DNA from 3 places in the Arthrobacter ramosus genome. Region 2 is predicted to be linked to each of the others. Evidence: riboswitches for the same ligand, from Rfam matches in the RefSeq annotation. Region 2 holds a riboswitch; each other region holds the start of a gene.
The links. A riboswitch is a leader RNA that binds a small molecule or an ion and turns the genes downstream of it on or off. The one in region 2 is predicted to bind cyclic di-AMP.
Positions count from the first base shown of each region.

Region 1 (4,556 bases), 890 kb from region 2:
TCCGGACTGAGGAATGATCCAGCAGAATCCGACGCCGTTCCTCCCCGAACCGGCACAACCTCCGGACAGGTGGCTAGGCTGGGACTCACAGGGTGCTCACAGCAACGGCAAAGCACTGGCAAACCGGCAGATTGGAGAGTTGTCCCATGGCATCCTCGCACTCCATGACCAACAACCTTCCGCAGCTCAGCCACCCGGACGGTTCCCCCATCCGTGCCCTCGTGGTGGACGACGAACCCAGCCTCGCCGAGCTCATGAGCATGGGCCTGCGCATGGCGGGTTGGTCGGTGGCGGTGGCCGGCGACGGTCCCGCTGCGGTAAAGCTCGCCAAGGACTTCCGTCCGGATGTCCTGGTGCTGGATGTCATGCTTCCAGGGTTCGACGGCGTTGAGCTGCTCGGCAGGATCCGCACCTTTGCGCCTGAGGTGCCCGCGCTCTTCCTCACCGCCAAGGATGACGTGCAGGACCGCATCGTCGGGTTGGCCGCCGGCGGCGACGATTATGTCACCAAGCCCTTCAGCATGGAGGAAGTCCTGCTACGCCTGCACCGCCTGGTCCAGCGCTCGGGAGTGGCCGCGATGGACACTGCCGAGCTGGTTGTAGGCGACCTGACCCTGAACGTGGACACGCGTGAAGTTACCCGTGGCGGCGAAGACATCCCGCTCACGGCGACCCAGTTCGAGCTCTTGCGCTACCTCATGGAAAATCCCAAACGCGTGGTCAGCAAGGCTCAGATCCTCGACCGCGTGTGGGACTACGATTTCGGCGGGCAAGCAAACATCGTGGAGCTTTACATCTCATACCTGCGTAAGAAGATCGAGGCCAACCACCCGCCCATGATCCACACCGTGCGCGGAGCAGGCTACGTCATCAAGCCTGCCGAATAGCCGGGGCGTCGAATGTCCGCACTCTCGGGTATCCCCCGCCAGACCGACCATCGTTGGTTCAATCCTTCAACCTGGCACTTGCGCACGCGCTTGATCCTTCTCTCCATGGCGCTCCTCGTGGCCATCTGCGGTGCCGTCGGGGTGGTCAGCTACGCCTCCATGGACGTGTTCCTCACGAAGCAGCTCGACCAGCAATTGATGCAGGCCTCCCATGGCCGCCCGCCGCAAGGCAACCCGGGCGGCCGTCCGGACCCCTTGGACCCCCGGGGCCAGAGCATCGGCACGCTGAATGCGCGTATTCTCGCAGGTCAGGTGAGCAGCGATGCTGGATTCTTGTCCTCCGATGCCACCCGTGCGCCGTTGTCGCCCAGCGACGCTCGAATCCTGTCCGCGCTCCCGCCCGATGGCCGCCCGGTTGATCGCACCCTGTCCAATGGCGGCTACCGGCTGGTGGCCACCGAAACTCCTTACGGCGATGTTGTCATCACGGGGCTGCCACTCGCCTCGAAAGAGGACACCGAGGCCTCGCTCGTGTGGACCATGGTGCTGGTGTCCTTGGGCGGACTGGTCCTGATCGGACTGGCCGGAACCGTGCTGATCCGCCGCACCATGCGCCCCCTGGAGCAACTCTCCGACGTCGCCACGAAGGTATCGAAACTTCCGCTCGACGCCGGTGAGGTGGCACTCGCGGTGCGCGTTCCGGCGTCGGCGGCCCACCCGAGCACGGAAGTGGGAAGTGTCGGCCATGCTTTGAACCTGATGCTGGACAACGTCTCGAGCGCCCTCGAAGCCCGCCAGCAAAGCGAAACGAAGGTGCGCCAGTTCGTCGCCGATGCCTCGCACGAACTGCGCACTCCGCTGACCGCCATCCGCGGCTACACCGAGCTCTTGCGCATGACCGAGACGTTCACCGAGGACGGGCGCAAGTCGCTGGGACGGGTGCAGAGCCAGTCCGAACGCATGACCACCCTCGTTGAGGACCTCCTTCTGTTGGCCCGGCTGGACGAAGGGAAGGCCCCCGAGTTCACCGATGTGGACCTCACGCAGTTGGTGATCGAGACCGTCAGCGACGAGAAGGTCATGGCCCCAGGGCACATCTGGCAGCTCAAGCTCCCGGACGAGCCCCTCACGGTCCGCGGCGACACCACTCAACTCCACCAGGTTTTGGCGAATCTGCTCTCCAACGCCCGCAAACACACGGAGGCGGGAACCACCGTGGTCACGGGCGTCATGCGTTCCGCCGATGGCAGCGCCGTGGTGACAGTGACTGACAACGGGCCGGGCATCCCGCCGGAATTCCAGGGCAGGATCTTCTCCCGCTTTGCCCGTGCCGACGCCGCCCGCTCCGGTTCCGAGGGCACCTCCGGGCTCGGCTTGTCGATTGTGGAATCCATTGTCCAGGCGCATGGAGGCACCGTCGAAGTGGCGTCGCGGCCCGGCCGGACGGAATTTGCGGTGCGGCTTCCGGCGCTCAGGACCGCCACGGCCTGAACGGCCGCCCAGGAGGGCGCGACGCCGGTGCGCGGCGGGCGCAAGTCGACGCACCGACGTCGTGATCTCCGTTACCTAAATGTGACTTAAGTAAAATCCTCCTGTACCGTCGAATGGGTGCGCGGGATCATTCCGGCCACCGCCGGGTAGGCGCCGAGCTCTGCCACTCCCCGGTGCCCAAAAATCCAGGCAGAGACGGGGGACCCAGGTCTCCGGGCAAGCGCTCATGTTGAGCCAGCCCTAGGGGTGAAGCCGTACCGCCACGATTCCCAGTGGCCACGGCCGGATGACCTCATCCGAATCCGACAGCTAACTCCGCAGGCGTCGAGAGGCAATCACCATGTCTGATTCCAGGAATCAGTCGCGCCCTGTTGCGCGCCACCGCGGCGAACCTGCCCGGAGAAACAAGTCACGTTCCACGTTGAGGCGAGCCGCCTCGAATCTCGGCACCGGCCAGCGCATGGCAGTTGTTGCCGGCGTCGTTGCCGTGTTCCTCGGTGCAGGTGCCGCCACCCAGGCCGCCGGACAAGCCATCAATGCCCAGGACATGAGCCGCACGTCCGAATCCCGCGCGGCGGATAACTCAGCCACGCCATCGGCCGCCGCCACGCCGTCGGCGAGCGCAAGCGCAAGCCCCAAGCCGAGCGCCGCGCCGACGCCGAGCCAGGCACCTGCCCCCGCTCCGGCCGCCGTCGCACCGCAGGCCGCCGTCGCACCGCAGGCCGCCGCACCGGCCGCGCCCGCGGCACCGCCCGCTCCAGCAGCCCCGGCCGCACCTGTCGCCGTCGATGATCCCTCCGGCGCACAGGCTTATGCCGCAAGCATCCTTCCATCCTACGGTTGGGGTCAGGGCGAGATGTCCGCCCTGCTCACCTTGTGGAACAAGGAATCGGATTGGCGCACCACTGCCACCAACGCCTCCAGTGGCGCTTACGGCATTGGGCAATCGCTGCCGGGCGAAAAAATGGCATCAGAAGGCGCCGACTGGCAGACCAACTACCAGACGCAGATCCGCTGGGGCCTGAACTACATCAAGGAACGCTACGGATCGCCGTCCGCGGCGTGGTCCTTCCACCTGGCGCACAACTGGTACTAGACCAAGAGCCACGCACAAGTACGTCGAGGTCCGTCCCTCCAGGGGCGGACCTCGACGTATTTTGGCCAGGCATGTGATTCGCCACACCGGCCATACATCCACAGCCACGTCACAGGTTCCGCCTAAAGCCTTCATATTCTGCAACGGCACTCTGAATACATGACTCTCATCGAATCCACCTCCGGAACCCTGAAGGACCCCGCGGTGGTGCCGCCGGGCCTTCCCATCCCACCCAACACCCCCCTTCAACCCAGCACAGCGCGGCGCGCCCCCGTCGACACCCACACCGCCGTCCCCGTCCTCGATGTCACCATCCCCGTCTTCAACGAGGAACGCGACCTCGAAGAGTGCCTGCGCAGGCTTCACGGCCATTTGCGCGAATCCTTCCCGCATGGCTTCCGCATTACCGTGGCCGACAACGCAAGCACGGACAGCACCTTGAAAATCGCGGAGCGCGTGGCCAGGGAACTGCCTGAGCTCGCGGTTGTCCATCTTGAGGAGAAGGGACGCGGCAACGCCCTGCGCAAGGTGTGGCTCGCATCGCCGGCGCCGGTTCTGGCTTACATGGACGTGGATCTTTCCACGGACCTCGCCGCACTGGCGCCCCTTTTGGCGCCGCTGATCTCCGGCCATTCGGACCTCGCCATTGGCACACGGCTGACCCGCAACTCGCGGGTTGTCCGCGGCCCCAAGCGCGAGTTCATTTCGCGCAGCTACAACCTGATGCTGCACTCGTTCATGGGCGCCCGCTTCAGCGATGCCCAGTGCGGCTTCAAAGCGATCCGGGCAGATGTCGCACAGCAGATCCTCCCGCACACCATGGACAACTCGTGGTTCTTCGACACTGAGCTCCTGGTCCTCGCCGAACGCTGCGGCCTCCGGGTCCACGAAGTTCCCGTTGACTGGATCGACGATCCCAATTCCAGCGTCGACGTGGTGCGCACTGCCCTGGCCGACATCCGCGGCATGGTCCGGCTCACCCGGGATCTCGTCTCGGGCCGCATCCCCATTCCGGAACTGCGCGCAGCACTTGCACGCGGGCCGCTCCCGGCGTCGTCCCGCACCGCCGAGCAGAACCCGCG
Region 1 covers NZ_BAAAWN010000001.1:4,253,472-4,258,027, forward strand. Annotated here, with positions in the region: gene ABD742_RS19550 (response regulator transcription factor) at 147-887, shown strand; gene ABD742_RS19555 (sensor histidine kinase) at 900-2,378, shown strand; cyclic di-AMP (ydaO/yuaA leader) riboswitch at 2,543-2,716, shown strand; gene ABD742_RS19560 (aggregation-promoting factor C-terminal-like domain-containing protein) at 2,719-3,474, shown strand; gene ABD742_RS19565 (bifunctional glycosyltransferase family 2/GtrA family protein) at 3,634-4,556, shown strand, end outside.
Region 1: linked by a shared signal. The riboswitch ahead of ABD742_RS19560 (aggregation-promoting factor C-terminal-like domain-containing protein) and the one ahead of ABD742_RS23715 (hypothetical protein) in region 2 are both predicted to bind cyclic di-AMP.

Region 2 (4,556 bases):
TCTCGGATGCACCTCGGCGAACCAGTCGGCCAACAACGCTAGAACCGCCCCCGCGTCGGCGGCTGCGGCAGTCCGCTCGCGCATAGTCTCCGGGACGGTGCGGGGGGCATCCGGACCCGCGGCCGTCGCGTCAACCACGGCCGAGAGCAGCGCGGCCTTGTTGCCCACGGAGTTGTAGATGGTCTGGATAGCCACGCCTGCTTGCTCGGCAACGGCCCCGATGGTGGTGGCCACGTATCCCCTGCTCAGAAACAGCTGCCGAGCGGCTTCCACAACTGCAGCCTTGGTTGCGACAGCTTGAGCTACCCGCCTGTCATTGTGCCGGATTTCCACGAAAAAAGAATAGCATTCTAGTGACTGGAATGCTATTCTAATGACCTCGAACACCTCAGGAGGCTTCGCGATGGACAGCAATGAGCCAGTGAACACCGTGGTTGTGGGCGCCGGGCAGGCAGGGCTCGCCACCGGATTCCACCTGAAGAAACACCGGCAAGACTTCCTCATCCTGGACTCGCAGGCCCGCGTCGGCGACGTGTGGCGGAACCGATGGGATTCCTTGCGGCTCTTCACCCCGGCGCAGCACGATTCCCTGCCCGGCATGCCATTTCCCGCCGCCCGAGGCAGCTTTCCCGGAAAAGACGCCATGGCCGAATACCTTGAGGAGTACGCCAGGAACTGGGAACTCCCGGTACGCCATGGTGCCCACGTCACCGGCATCGAGCGGGAGGACGGCCGGTTCCGAGTGCAGTCAGGCTCCGGGTCGATCCTGGCCAAGAACGTTGTTGTTGCCACGGGCCCGAACGCGCAGCCAAGGATCCCGGCGTTCGCCGAGGATCTGGATCCCGGCATCCACCAACTCCACGGAGCGGAATACACCAACCCGGACTCGGTTCCACCCGGAGATGTCCTGGTGGTCGGCTCCGGCACCTCCGGCGTCGAAATCGCCCTGGAGCTCGCACCTACCCACCGCACCTACATTGCCGGAACCCCTCCCTTCCACATTCCAAGCCCCGTAACGCGATACGCCGGCGGGCTTTGGTGGCTCTTCATCCACAAGGTATTGAACAGATCCACCCCTATCGGCCGCAAAGTCGCGGTCGGGTTCACGAAGCACGGCGCGCCGCTGATCCGGGCCTCCACCCGAGAGCTCGACGCCGCGGGAGTCACCCGCCTGCCACGGCTGACGGGCACCCGCAAGGGCCAACCCCTGACCGACGAAGGCCACGCGATCCCCGTGTCCACGGTGATCTGGGCTACCGGTTACCAACCGGACTTTGGCTGGATCCGAGGACTTCCCGCGGATGAGGACGGCTGGCCGCTCACTTGCCGGGGCGCCGTTGAACAACTGCCAGGGCTGTTCTTCGTGGGCATGCCCTTCCAATACGGGCTGACCTCGGGCCTCGTGGGCGGGGTCGGCCGCGACGCCGAACACGTCGCAGGACTCATCGCCGGGCAGACTGAAGGTCCGCGGGACTAGGCTCGCGGAAGTTCTTGGCAAAACCGGTTACCCCGCCCGTTATTCAAATGTGACTTTGCATGCCGGCTGTTGTAGCGTCGAGGGGCGACCCAATCCCCAAATGGGCCGCTTCCGGGTTGACGCCGAGCTCTGCCGCAACCCGGAATCCGCCAGACCCGCGGCAGAGACGGGGGACCCAGAGTCTCCGGGCCTACTTCTCCACAGGCCCTCGGGGTGAAGCCGCCACGCGCGGCCGGACGGCCTCGTCCGAACCCGACAGCTAACCTCGAAGGCGTTGAGAGGCAATCACCATGTCCCCAATCATGGATCAGCCTCGCCGTGCCGAAGTGGCGGGCGAGAGCACCAAACCAACCGGACGTCGTCGGGCCAAAGACAGCGAACCGTTCATCGCGGCACCGGCTACTGAACCTTTGAGTTCGACAGCGGAACCCACCCCCGCGGCAACCCGGACGACGGCGGCGCCCACCACTCGCGCGGCCGCCCGCGCAGCCGAACGGAAGCGGGCTTCCCAAGCCAGCGAAACCGCCGCCATTCCGACGGTGCCTGCTGCGACGGTAGCTGCTGAACCAACAGAACCAGCGACCGCCGCCATTCCGACGGTGCCTGCTGCGACAGCTGAGCAAGCCAAACCTGAGAAGGCAGCCACAACGGCACTCCCGGCGGCACCCCGTGCCGCCGTCGGTCCGGCATCGTTCACCGGTTCGTCCTTCAGCCGTGAACCACACGCCGTCCTCAAGAAGGCCGCCAGCATCCGGACGATGAGCAATCGAATGGCAGTGGTTGCAGGTGCCCTAGGCATCTTGTTGACCGCCGGTTCCCTGGGCCAAGCCCTTGAGTTGCCCTTCTTCGGCCAGGAATCCCGCGCCCAGGACGCTGCGAGCGCGGACAACCAAGACTCCACGCAATCCGGCGCTCCTTCCGCGGTGGCAAGTACTTCCCCCAGCGCTGCTGCATCACCTTCGGCAGCTACCCCAAGCGCCAAGTCCGGCCAGACCTCCGCGGGCCCGGCGCAACATTCGCCGCAAGGACCCGCCGCTGTCGAACCGTCGAGTGTCTCGGCACCGTCGATCTCCGTCCAGGTTCCTGCCGTCCCGTCAGCACTGCCCCCAAGCCTTACCCCGGTGCCTGTTCCTTCCAATCCGGTTCCGACCGGGCCAACGACCCCCACCCCGGCTCCCACCCCGGGTCCGACGGGGCCAACCACCCCTACCCCGACTCCGCCCCAGACCGGCACGCCCTCCCCCGCGCCCACAGGTTCTTGGAAGCCGCGGACCCCGGCCAGTCCTAGTCCCACGCCACAGCCCACCCAACCGGGCGTGGATCTTGGGTCGGTTTTGGACGCAGCAACCAAGGCCCTGCAGTGAGGATGGGACAGCATCGAAAGTCTGCCGTCGAGTGGCACGGACGGTGCTGCCGACACACCCGGACACAGATGATTCAGCACCGCCCCGACCGCTGGCGCTGCAGCCTTCAGTTGCGGCAGTTCAACAAGTAAGCCAGCGCGGCTTCCGGTACCAGCGGCTTCAAATCCGCGGACGGCCCGCCCAGCGGCGCGCTTTGAGCGTTGCGTGGAGTTCGAGTCGGGTCGCGCCATTCAGCGGATCAGCACCGATAAGCTGGCGGACCCTGGCCAGCCGGTTGTAAATGCTGCTCCGATGCAGGTGGAGCTTCGCAGCCACGTCCTGCACGGAGCCGTCGCTGTCGTAGAGCAGTTCGAGCACGGGCAGCAGCTCGCCGTTGCGGTCCGCATCCTCGATCTCCTGGAAATGTGCCGAGCCCGAATCGTCCCAGCCACCGGGCGCCTGTAGCCGTTCGAACAATTGGTAAATCCCGGCCGAGCGGCTGTCCACGAGCTCTCCGAGTGGAGGATCGACGGCGGCAGCCTGGGCCGCGAGCTTCGATTGCCGGTACGCCCGGCTCAGCTGCCGGATGACTGAAAACGGCTCGCTGATGCCGAGAATGACGCGGTCCACCTTCCGTCCGGCGCGCTTGGCGAGTTCCAGCTGATAGTGGACCAAGACTTGGGCGTGCTCCGCCCGCCCGCCGGTTTCGCGGAACAACAGGACCGAGTGCGTCTCGGTGCCGGCGCTGAAAAGCACGGAATCGACCCCGATAGTTGCCTGCAGCGCGGCGGAACGGTGCGTCAGGGTCGCCGCGATCGGATCGGAGACGCCGCCACTGTCCTCCGCGTCGAGCACTGTAACCAGCTGCCACGGTCCCCGGCCTTGAATCTCCTTCCATCCCGCCACAGTTGCCACAGCATTGGACTCGCCCTGGCATGCAGCCAGGAATTCCTGCTCACGGCGGCGCCGGAACTCCGACTCGGCCGTATTGGAATCGAGCAACAACGCTGCGAGGAGGTCCAACTCGTCCCGGACGCCCGGCAACTCGGCGAGTATCGCCGTCGCGGTCTGCTCGTCAAGGTCTTGCTGGACCCACAGGTACCCGACGCGGAATCCGCGCACCAGCAGCGGGACGCAGACGCGCCCCACCATCCCGAGTTCCTCATTGGCGGGCACGACGACGGGACGCACGGCGGTGGCAATCCCGTGGGAGAGCTGCCACGCGCTGACGTCCACCGGGACCCGTTTGCTCAGGAGGAAATTCACTCGCACACGGTCGGCGTGGGACTGGTTGGAACTGTAGGCCAGCAGCACGCCGTCGAGGTCTTCCAGGGAGAGGCCGCGGCCCAACTTGAGTGCTACGTCCTCGACGATCTTCTCCACGTCTTGCTGCATGGAGAAAACACTACTTTGCCCCACGAACATCAGGCGACACCTGACGCTCTCAATATCGACAAATGTCGAGTCTTGAGCGGCAAAAACCCCGGAATTCCGGGGAAGCCAGCGACGGCGGCAATCGCCTTTCCTGTCGTCTGGCTCACAGCGGATTTATTCTGGAATCACAGTCCCCCGCAGAGAAAAAGGCCGTTGAAGCCTTTCGAACATGGAGCCCAAAATGATCATCGGTGTCCCCAAAGAGATCAAGAACAACGAATTCCGCGTTGCCATCACGGCCGCGGGCGTTAACGAGTTCCGCACCCACGGCCACACCGTGCTGGTGGAACGGGGCGCAGGCC
Region 2 covers NZ_BAAAWN010000001.1:5,140,145-5,144,700, reverse strand. Annotated here, with positions in the region: gene ABD742_RS23725 (TetR/AcrR family transcriptional regulator) at 1-273, opposite strand, end outside; gene ABD742_RS23720 (flavin-containing monooxygenase) at 374-1,477, shown strand; cyclic di-AMP (ydaO/yuaA leader) riboswitch at 1,615-1,765, shown strand; gene ABD742_RS23715 (hypothetical protein) at 1,768-2,841, shown strand; gene ABD742_RS23710 (PucR family transcriptional regulator) at 3,001-4,215, opposite strand; gene ald (alanine dehydrogenase) at 4,436-4,556, shown strand, end outside.

Region 3 (4,556 bases), 1.2 Mb from region 2:
ATCGAAATCGATCGTGGCGATGACATTGGAGCGGTCCTCGGCCTTCGCGACGAACGGCGTGGCGTACTCGGAGGCCTCGGCCCAGTTGTAGATGCGGCTTGCGGAGTCCGCGGTGCGTCCGGACGCGAAGTCCAGGCCACCGCTCTTGTTGAGCCACTGGACCTGGGCATCCAATGTCACCAAGGTGGACAGGGACGGCGTGTTGTAGGTCTGGTTGAGCTTCGAGTTGTCGATAGCCGTCTGCAGGTCGAGGAAATCGGGGATCCAGCGGCCGCTTGCCTTGATGCGGGCGGCGCGCTCCAGGGCGGCGGGGGAGAAGAGGCCGAGCCACAGGCCGCCGTCGGAGGCAAAGTTCTTTTGCGGCGCGAAGTAGTAGACGTCGGCCTCGGCAACATCAACATCCAGGCCGCCGGCTGCGGACGTCGCGTCCACCAGAACCAAGGCGCCGTCGTCGCTGCCCTGGACGCGCTTGACCGGAGCGGCCACACCCGTCGAGGTTTCGTTCTGCGGCCACGCGTACACGTCCACGCCTGCCTCGGCCTGGGAAACCGGTCGGGTGCCTGGCTCGGACTTGATGATGGACGAAGCTTCAAGGAAAGGTGCCTTGTTGGTTGCCGAAGCGAACTTGGAACCGAACTCACCGAAGGAGAGATGCTGGGCCTTCTTTTCGACCAGGCCGAAGCTGGCGACATCCCAGAACGCGGTGGAGCCTCCGACGCCGAGAATCACCTCGTAGCCCTCGGGCGCACGGAAGAACTGGCTAAGTCCCTCGCGGACGGAACCCACCAGGTTCTTGACGGGTGCCTGGCGGTGGGAGGTACCGAGGATCGTTGTCGAGGCGGCGGACAGGGCCTCGATCTGCTCCGGGCGGACCTTGGAGGGCCCGGCGCCGAAGCGGCCGTCCTTGGGCAGCAAATCGGCGGGGATAGTGATGCTGTTGTCGCTCACGGGATGCTCCAATGGTGAAGTAGCGGCCTAGATGGGTCGTGGCAGGTGGCAAGCTGCCCCTTCGACTCCCCAATTCTGCCTGACGCCGGAGGCGGGGGCAGAACCGACGGTGTCATAGTCCGCCACGTGGAAAGCATTTGTTCCGCCGGCTCTGGACGGGACAGTGGACGGGACGCTGGACCGGGCGCTGGACGGGGGCGCCGGAATTATCCGGAGTAATTCCAAATAAGCTAAGCTTGGAGCTGGCGCCCGGACCGGGACCGCCGGCGGTTCGGCCACCTGTTCGACCACTGAGGCGGCTGCGGTACGGTGGAAAATACGCAAGATACTGCGCTCGAGGAGCTGAGCTGGATGACGGATCTGATCGATACCACTGAGATGTATCTTCGGACCATTTTGGAGCTTGAAGAAGAGAACATCGTGGCTCTTCGCGCACGCATCGCCGAGCGCTTGCGGCACTCCGGCCCCACCGTTTCCCAGACGATCGGACGGATGGAGCGCGACGGCCTGGTGATTGTGTCCGATGACCGGCACCTTGAGCTGACTGAAACGGGCCGGAAACGCGCCACCGAGGTCATGCGCAAGCACAGGCTCGCCGAACGGCTCCTGGCAGATGTCATTGGACTGGACTGGGCTTACGTCCACGATGAAGCGTGCCGCTGGGAGCATGTCATGAGTGAGCGCGTGGAACGGCGGCTCTATGAGCTGCTGGACCACCCCACGGAATCGCCGTATGGCAACCCCATTCCCGGACTCGAAGCGCTGGGTGGAGTCGCCTCCCACGCCTTTACGGATGGCGTGGTCAACCTTCTCGACGCGATGAACGAATACTCACCTGAAAACCGGGTCACCGTCAGCCGCCTGGCTGAACCGATCCAGGTGGAACCGGAACTTCTGGTGCAGCTGGACGAGGGCGGAATCCGCCCCGGAGCCAGGGTTTCCCTGGAACGTGTGGGGGAGTACATCTCCGTTCGCGTGCCCAATATCGACGGCGCGCTGGAGCTGCCGCCTGAGGTAGCCTCGCACGTGTTTGTCACGGTCGCCTAGCCGGCCTGGCGAGGCGGCCAGCAAAGATAACGAAATTATTACCGCGGGGGCTTAATCCCCTATAGTTTATTACTGGCGCCGATACCAAAGCGTTACCTGATCCGAAGCCGAGTTCTGCCAGCGGATCAGGTGGATTAGTCCATTCACTGGCAGAAGCGGAGGAACCACCATCGGCTGTCGAAAGACGGCCTTGGGGTGAAGTCCGCAGCGGAAGTGCAAACAGCGCAGGGCCCCTTCGGTAGCTCTGCGCTTCGCGCCCTTCACGCGGACCGGGTCCACGATCTCTCTGGCCCGAATCCGACAGCTAACTTCGCAGGCTTGCCAGAGAGGAAAACCTTGACTACGCAGAACACCAGGGGCCGCAGGCGCGCGTCCGGTCCTACTGCTGAGCTGCGGAGCGCAAGCGCCGTCGAGCACGATCGGCCCCGCGATCCCCATCGCGAACTTCGCCGCCGCAAGGGTCCTTTGCGGCAGATAGCCGAGTTCGCTGCGGCGAGCGGGGCGGGACAGAAGGCCGGAGTGGCCCTTGCCGCGACGGGCCTCATCCTGACGGTCGCCATGCCGGGCACAAGCGCCATGACGGCCACGGCCGAATCGAGCCAGGCCGCCTCGGCGGTGGGCACCCAGCCTGAGATTCCGGCCGCGGCAAGCGCCACGATCGACTTCAGCCGTGCTGCGGTTTCCACCACGGCGGATCCGGACAGCAAACTCAAGCAGCTCTTGAGCGCGCAGTCCGTCGGCACCATCAAGACGTCGTCCTCCAAAGGCACCCTGGGGGCGCCGCTGGACACACTGACCACGGCCTCGCCTTTCGGCTATCGTGTGAATCCCATCACGGGCGGCTTGGGGGAGTTCCACCGGGGCCAGGACTTCGTGGCCCAGTGCGGCACCCAGGTCCATGCTGCCGCCGCCGGCAAGGTCACTTTCGCTGGCTGGCATCCGTATGGCGGCGGAAACCGCATTGTGGTGGACCACGGCAACGGCCTGGAAACCACGTACAACCATTTGTCTTCGTTCAACGTCCAGGTGGGCCAGACGGTCAGCCGCGGCGATGTCATCGCATTGAGCGGCACCACCGGCGCCTCTACCGGCTGCCACCTCCATTTTGAAGTCATGGTCAACGGCGACGTCGTTGACCCCCTGGGCTGGCTGTAGCCAATCCGATGGAAGCCTCTCGCATGCTTGTCACGCTCCGTGACCTGAATGTGACATTGAGCCAAAACTCATGTACCGTCTAAGACGCATCAACTTTTAGAGAGTTGATGCACTCGAGTGGATTGCCTAGCTCTGCCACTGCTCGAGGTTCCGTTCGCAAAACATCGTCTGGCAGAGGCGGGGGACCCACTTTTGGTCATCTTCACCGATGGCCTTGGGGTTAAGTCGCACAACTTCCGAGAGGGAGAAGTGTGGCCGGATGACTCCCATCCGAATCCGACAGCTTACCTCGCGGGCATAGGGAGAGGCCTCTTAACGTGTCTTCACGCTCTACTGTTGCGCGCCACCGTGCCGCGGTCACCAAGACCAACTCGCTTGCCGTTATCGCTAAGACTGTCGGCAGCAACGCCGGTGGCGTAGGCCGTCAGGCAGCTGTTATCGCAGCTGCTTCCGGTCTGGTGCTCACTAGCGGTATCGCAGCCAACGCTGCAGAAACCAACGTCCCTCGCGAGTCCACTTCGACCTCCGCCCTGGAAGTCCAGTCCATCGCCCAAGCCAGCATTTCGGCCGACTCCTCCGTCGCCATCAAGTACGAGCGCCCGGCGGTCTCCACCGAAGCTGCTCCGGTTGTCGCAGCTCCGGTTGCCACGCAGGAAGCTGCTCCGGCTACGCAGGCTGCAACGGGTGCCGCTACCGGCTCCTCGACGCTCTCTGTCACCGCTGCTGTTTCACCTGCAACGAAGGTTGCCAGCGGCAAGGGCGCAGCAATTGCTGCCGCAGCTTACGCACAGCTTGGCGTTGCCCAGGACTGCACCGCCCTGGCTTCGAACTCCCTGGCCGCTGTTGGGATCAACTTCCACGGCTGGCCGGCAGACTACCTCTCTCTTGGCCGTACGGTCAGCGCTGCTGAAGCGCAGCCGGGAGACTTGGTCTACTACCAGAACGGTGGCATGGGCATGGCCCACATCGCCGTTTACGTCGGCAACGGCATGGCGGTCCACGGCGGCTGGAACGGTGGCACCACCGCCCTTTACAGCGTCAACGTCGGCTCCGGCCCGGTCTTCATCCGCGTTGGTGGCTAAATAGCTCCGGCTACATAGCTTCACTGGAACATCCCCGCTGGTCCGCCCGCGGGGATGTTCTGTTTTAACCAGCATGCGCTATGTGTCCGGCACGTGAACTTTGACCGACACTGCCCTGGAACTCCGGCAAGGATTCGTTGATCTGGCCTCCGAGTGTTTACTCTTAGGTTGTCGATCCACAGCCCGTACATGCAGAGGGCAGCCGGCCCTCGCGCCCCTGACGGGTGCGGCCGTGAAGAGGTACGTGCATGCGCACACTCGTTCTGAATGCTGGATATGAACCGCTGGCGGTAGTAACCTTCCGCCGGGCGCTGGTCCTTGTGC
Region 3 covers NZ_BAAAWN010000001.1:3,964,168-3,968,723, reverse strand. Annotated here, with positions in the region: gene serC (phosphoserine transaminase) at 1-948, opposite strand, end outside; gene ABD742_RS18250 (iron-dependent transcriptional repressor DtxR) at 1,300-1,995, shown strand; cyclic di-AMP (ydaO/yuaA leader) riboswitch at 2,122-2,329, shown strand; gene ABD742_RS18245 (M23 family metallopeptidase) at 2,332-3,150, shown strand; cyclic di-AMP (ydaO/yuaA leader) riboswitch at 3,296-3,462, shown strand; gene ABD742_RS18240 (NlpC/P60 family protein) at 3,468-4,232, shown strand; gene ABD742_RS18235 (HNH endonuclease) at 4,481-4,556, shown strand, end outside.
Region 3: linked by a shared signal. The riboswitch ahead of ABD742_RS18245 (M23 family metallopeptidase) and the one ahead of ABD742_RS23715 (hypothetical protein) in region 2 are both predicted to bind cyclic di-AMP.